2 regions of the Dyella sp. BiH032 genome follow, and region 2 is predicted to be linked to the other one. Evidence: riboswitches for the same ligand, from Rfam matches in the RefSeq annotation. Region 2 holds a riboswitch; the other holds the start of a gene.

Region 1 (3,179 bases), 710 kb from region 2:
CAGGTTGGACAGATGGATGACGTTCTCGGCCTTGGCCGTCTGGTTGCTGGTGGCGTTGCTGCGGTCCTTGAAGGTCATCCAGCCGTTGCCGGTCTGGGCCAGGGTGCGCAGCATGCGTGCGTAGAGTTCACGTGCCTTGACCTTCTTCGTCGCCAGGCCCGCGGCTTCCGCTTCGCGGTAGGAGCGCTCGAAGGTCTCGCCCCAGCTGTCGACGAAGTGCGGGACGATCTTCGGATCGAACAGCGACCAGTCGCCGTCGCTCTCCACCCGTCGCATGAACTCGTCGGGGATCCAGTTGGCGAGGTTGAGGTTGTGGGTGCGGCGCGCTTCGTCGCCGGTGTTGTCGCGCAGTTCGAGGAATTCCTCGATGTCCGCATGCCACGGCTCCAGGTACACGCAGGCCGCGCCCTTGCGCTTGCCGCCCTGGTTCACCGCGGCGACGGAGGCGTCGAGTGTCTTCAGCCACGGCACCAGGCCGTTGGAGTGGCCATTGGTGCCCTTGATCAGCGAACCGCGCGAACGCACGCGCGAGTAAGCCAGGCCGATGCCGCCGGCGAACTTGCTGAGCTTGGCCACGTCGCCGTACTTCTCGTAGATCGACTCCAGCGAATCGGTCGGCGAGTCCAGCAGGAAGCAGGAACTGAGCTGCTCGTGCGCGGTGCCGGCGTTGAACAGCGTCGGCGAGCTGGCGATGTATTCCAGCGAGGACAGCAGGCGGTACAGCTCCAGCGTCTCGCCGATCTCGTTGCCGCCCAGCGCGCAGGCGATGCGCATGAAGAAGTATTGCGGCGTCTCGATCACCTTGCGCAGCTGCGGATGGCGCAACAGGTAGCGGTCGTACACGGTGCGCAGGCCGAAGTACTCAAAGCGGCGCGTGGCGAGCGGGTCGATCGCGTCGTTGAGCTTGCGCGCGTTGGCGGCGACGAAATCGCGCAGGCGGTCGTTGAGGATGCCCAGCTCCGCGCCGCGCGCGATCGACTGCGAAAAGCTCTGGATTTCCTGGCCGCTCACTTCCTTATCGATATAGGCGCCGAGCAGGCGCGCGGCGAGCTGGCCGTATTCGGGCTCTTCGGCGGTGAGCGCGGCCGCGGTGCGGATGGAGAGCTCGTCCAGTTCGCGCGTGGTGGCGCCGTCGTAGAGGCCGCCGATGGTCTTCAGGGCCACGCGCAGCGGATCGACCGCATGCAGGCCTTCGCCGCTGCGGGTGACCGCGCGGACGATCTTGTTGACGTCCACCACCTCCTGGCCGCCGTTGCGCTTGGTCACACGCATCTGGCCGGGGTTGTGCGGCGGGGTCAGGGCAAACGGGGTTTCCGCGACGGCTTCCATGGCCGCGGGCTCGTGGATGGTGGCGGCCGCGTCGGCGGCGGGGAAAGCGGATGCGTGCGCGCGGTCGCCGGTGCGCTCGCGCGAGTCGGTATCGATGGGTTGCATGGCGGCATCGCTCCAGGCCAAGGGCTTCAACGACCTGCTCCCGCGCGCAGGGCTGAGGCGAAGGCGTTTCCAGCGCGGACGGCCGTGCGGCGGGGCGAAGGCCCCGCGCCACGACGCGCCTCCCCGCGGAAGCCGCCATCACTCACCGCGACGCTCAGGTCGCGATGTGCCGGCAGGTCTTCGGACTTGCAGACATGGATCGCTCGTAGACGACCGATCCGGCCTACTCGCCCCCGCTTCCCAGCCCGTCAGGGCCAGTGCGATGGGGACTTTCGTTTCTGCTTACCGCTGCGGGGCAGTTCCGGATTTGCACCGGATTCCCTATTAAGCCAATCCGACCGTGGGTCTGAGAGAGGCACCGACGGGGCACAACATATCGGGGTAGGTCTGGCGGGTCAACCCAACCACTTGTGCATATGTCGGTGCATATCGCGGTGGATAAGTGGCTTGGCGCGAGGCCGGGCGCGGGCTGGCCGGCCTGAAGAAAAATCTTTGGGCCATTCTCCGATCTACGGGTTTCGCCGGCGCTTCCTGGATGAAATCCGGGCAGCAGGTTCCGGTGTGCGGGAGGCGCCGGGCGACGTCGTGAAACCCGGCTACGGCGTGATCGAGAAATCGACTTCGATCGGATAAGGCGCCGGATCGGCCGGCGGCTTGGGCAATGTCCAGGTGGCGAAGCGGCTCAGCAGGCAGGTCGCCACGTCCGTGGTCGGGCGTACCTCGACGCGGCCCAGGCTGCCGTTCGGTGCGACGTCGGCCACCAGCGTGAAGGGCGACTTGTCCGGTCGGGGCAGCGAGGAAATGCAGCCCTTGAGCGCGTCGGTGGTGCGGTCGCCGATGAGGTTCCACAACTGCTTCTGGTAGTCCGGGCCGGTGCTCGCGGCTTCGGCCAGCTTGGCCTGCGTGACGCGCGACGAGAAATCGTCCCCCGGCGCGCCGGGGGCGGAGAGCAGGGCCAGGGCGAGCAGGGTGGACATGTGGCGTGATCCGGCGCGGAAGAAGCGGCCACGTTACCAGCTGCGCGGCGGCCAGGGAGGCGCGCTGACCGCCTAGCCGAACGGCCAGCGCCGCCGCAGCACCGCGTCGCTGCCGGTGAAGCGGTCGCGATCCACCTTGCGCACACCCGGGATGCCCTGGGCGCGGTCGGTGAACTGCCACAGCGTGTAAGCCGTCCAGCCTGGCGGCAGCACGGCGGCGGGCCCGTATTGCGCCAGCCAGAGCGGGCATTGCGCGAGCAGGGCATCGGCATGGGTGCCCAGTTGCTGTTTCAGCCAGTAGCCGCCGTACAGCACGGGGTAGCGGCCGGTGCGTTGGCGGAAGATGCCGGCGAAATCGCGCGCCTGGCTCAAGGTCATGCTGGCGCCATGCGGATCGGGTTCGAAATCCAGGCAGGCCAGGTCGTCATCGCCGGGCGAGGCAACGTCGAGGTAATGGCCGACCTGGGCCGCCACGTCGTCGCCGGTGCCGAAATGGTAGGAGCCCCATAGGAGCCCCTGCGCGGCCACCTTTCGGCGGAACGAAGCGTAGGCCGGGTCGGCATAGGCGGTGCCCTGGGTGGCCTTGGCGATCACCGCCACGATGCCGGCCGCGGCGACCTTGCGGACATCCACCGGTTCGTTCCAGTGGGAAACATCGATGATGTTGTCGGTCATGGAGCCCCCGCACGGTGGCTGGCGCGGGGGGATGGTACGTCCGGGAAACGGGCCGGAGCGTGTCGTGGTCGCGATTTCGCGGGGTGTCAGTCC
Region 2 (3,179 bases):
ATGGCCGTGCGACCTGGCTGGTTGTAGAAGGCGACGGTCTCGTAGTGCTTGTCGAGCGCATTGCGCACGCTCAGCTGCACCTGCCATACACGGTCGAGCGCGTAGGCCAGGCGCAGATCGGCCAAGGCGTAACCGCCCAGCCGCCGCGTGTTGGCAAGGTCGTCATAGCGTCTTGCGGCAGCATAGAGACTGGCACCCACGCTGAAGGCACCGAAGCTGCGGTCGGCATCGACGCGCGCACTGCGTCCGGCGCGCCGGGGCAGCAGCTTGTCGCGGTTGGCCGCGCTCTCGTTGCGCGGATCCAGCCAAGTGGCAGTGCCGCGCAGCGCCCATCCGGCCAACGTGGTCGATGCCACCGCTTCCGCGCCGCGGATGCGCGCGCGCTCCACATTGCCGGGCAAGCCGACAGAGGCGTCGTAGGCGATCAGGTCGCGGATGCGGTTCTCGAAGGCGTTCAACGACCACAGGCCCCACGCCGGAGTCCCGCGCAGGCCGAGCTCGTAGTTGCGCGAACTCTCCGGGCGCAGCGTCGGACTGCCATAGCCCGGGTAGTAGAGCTCGTTGAAGGTGGGCGCCTTGTAGGCCGAGCCCGCGCTGGCGGTGAGGCGCAGCGTGCTGGCGAAGTCCCAGCCCCACAGCAGGCTGCCGGTGGCCTTGCCGCCGAACTGCTGGTTGTCGTCGCGACGCGCGGAGGCCTGCAGCGACTGCGTGCCGAAGGTCTGCTGCCATTGCGCGAACACGCCGCGGTTGAGGCGGCGGTCGTGCGCGTAGTCCGTGCTTCCGTCTACTCGATCGCGCTGCCAATCGTAGCCCAGGCTCCACAAGCCGCCGCCGAGGGCGAGGTCGCCTTGCAGCGAACCGAGATCGCGGTGCGTGTCGAAGGTGCCGGCATAGGCGCCGTTCCAATAGTCGTCGCTAAGGTCCGCGCTCTGCCCGGCGCTCAGGGCCAGCGTGACCGTGCGATTCGGCCGCCAGCGCACGCGCGCACCGGCCACCTGCTGCACCACGTCGGACTGGTTGCTGCTGGAGCCGTCGTACTCGTTGTAGCCCCAGCTGCGCAGCCAGTGCGCATCGGCGTCCCACTCCTCGTTGAAGCGATAACCGCCCTTGAGCGATACGGAGCTGTCGCGAAAACCGTCGCGGTCCGGTTCGTCGACGAAGCACCCCGCCCCGCGCGGCGAAGGCTTGCCGCGGCAGGCGTTGATGCCGTCGGTGTTCTCGTGAGTGGCCTCGACCGCATACCAGCCATCGCCCACCTTGCCGCCTAGTCCGGCCGCGCCACGGAAACTCGCGTTGCTGCCGTAGCCCAGGCTGAGGCTGGGCTCGAAGGCTCCACGCGGACGCCGGGTGAAGATCTGGATCACACCGCCGAGTGCTTCGGAACCGTAGAGGCTGGAGAAAGGCCCGCGCACGATCTCGATGCGCTCGACCTGATCCACCGGGATGTTCTGGATGGACGGCTGGCCGAGCGTGGCCGAGCCGATCTTCACGCCGTCGACCAGCACGAGCACGTGGTCGGCCTCGGTGCCGCGCAGGAACAGCGACGTCGCCTTGCCGGGGCCGCCGTTGTTGGCCAGCGACAGGCCAGGCGTGCCCTGTAGCAGATCCGCGACGGACTGCGGCTGCAGACGCTCGATCTCGCTGCGGTCGATCACGGTGACGGCCGCCAGCGTGCCGGCCTGCGACTGCTCGGTGCGGGTGGCGGTGACCACGACGCCGCCGAGATCGCTCGCCGGCTCGTCGGCCAAGGCAAGGGAAGGACCAGCAAGGGAAGAGAAGGCAAACAGGGACGCAACCGCAAACGCGGGCCTGCGCGACAAGGGGAAACGCAATGACACTGGTGGCTCCTAGACCGCGCCTGCCCGCGCGGATCGCTGGGGATCGGGACAGGCGGAAGGAGCGCTGACGGACGCACGGATGCGGCTCGCCAGGAGCACGCCCACCGCATGTCCGGTTCGCCTCGAGGCCGGTCTCCGGGCTCGCGAGCGAAGGTCGGGGACCTTCCGGCGCGGCGCCTTCCCGTGCATGTCTGCACAGTGGCATTGGCCGCGCTTGTGCTCGCCTACCGTTGCGGGGGCAGCTCCGGCATAGCCGTAAAGACGGCGCACCGGATTCCCGTTTCAACCACCGGCCAAGCCGGCGGTCACCTCAGGCGAGGGCGATAGTAGGGCTTGTTCACGCCGTTCGCCTAGTCCGGACTGCCGTGGCGGACCGTCGCGAGCCATGCGCCTGTTCGCCGATCCGGCCGTTGTCGTCTTGCTGACGCATGCCTGGCAAGCGCTTGCAACATCGCCCCGCTTAGCTACGGCCGCCTGCGACAGGCGGACCGAGCGAACTCACCATGAGCGACATCGATACCCGGCGGCGCCGTTTCCTGCAGATGGCCACCGCGTCGGCGGGCGGCCTGGCCGCCCTCTCCCTGCTGCCGGAGCCCTTGCGCCAAGCCCTGGCGGCGCCCGCGCCGGGCGGATCCGGCGACCTCACCGACGTGAAGCACGTGGTGATCTTCATGCAGGAGAACCGCTCGTTCGATCACTACTACGGCAGCCTGCGCGGCGTGCGCGGCTTCGGCGACCGCGTACCGGCACCGCTACCCGGCGGCGCGCGCGACGTGTGGCACCAGCCCTATGCGGGCAACGCCGACGGTTACCTGCTGCCGTTCCGCATGGACACGGCCACCACCAGCGCCATCTGCGCCAATGCGCCTGCGATGAACTACCCGGTGGACACGGCGATCTTCAACAAGGGCAAGTTCGATGCCTGGAACACGGCCCGCGCGGCGGGGTTGGGCATGGGGCACTTCGAGCGCGCCGACCTGCCGTTCTATTACCAGCTCGCCGATGCGTTCACCATCTGCGACCACTACTTCGCCTCCACGCTGACCCAGACCAACCCCAATCGCCTGCACGCGATGACCGGCAGCAATGGCCTGTCCGCAGGGCAATCCGCGGTACTCGACAACACCGAGCCGGCCGCCGGCTTCGCCTGGACCACCTATGCCGAGCGCCTGGAACAGGCCGGCGTGAGCTGGAAGGTCTACCAGGAGAGCAACAACTTCGACGACAACGCGCTGGCCTGGTTCAAGACCTTCAAGCAGGCCAAGCAGGGCACGCCACTGCACGACAAGGGCATGGCCACCGTGCCGGACCTGGTCGCCGCCTTCGCGCAGGACGTGGCCG

What was found. Region 2 has a riboswitch for cobalamin ahead of btuB (TonB-dependent vitamin B12 receptor). Riboswitches for the same ligand answer to the same signal wherever they lie in the genome.
Region 1: another riboswitch for cobalamin. It lies ahead of RKE25_RS21960 (ribonucleoside-diphosphate reductase subunit alpha); the one in region 2 lies ahead of btuB (TonB-dependent vitamin B12 receptor).

The regions. Positions count from the first base shown of each region.
Region 1 covers NZ_CP134867.1:4,975,994-4,979,172, reverse strand. The annotation lists gene RKE25_RS21960 (ribonucleoside-diphosphate reductase subunit alpha) at 1-1,329, opposite strand, end outside; cobalamin riboswitch at 1,588-1,812, opposite strand; gene RKE25_RS21955 (peptidase C13) at 2,031-2,411, opposite strand; gene RKE25_RS21950 (glycoside hydrolase family 25 protein) at 2,484-3,086, opposite strand; gene zapE (cell division protein ZapE) at 3,173-3,179, opposite strand, start outside.
Region 2 covers NZ_CP134867.1:4,267,304-4,270,482, forward strand. The annotation lists gene btuB (TonB-dependent vitamin B12 receptor) at 1-1,787, opposite strand, end outside; cobalamin riboswitch at 1,947-2,166, opposite strand; gene RKE25_RS18825 (phospholipase C, phosphocholine-specific) at 2,342-3,179, shown strand, end outside.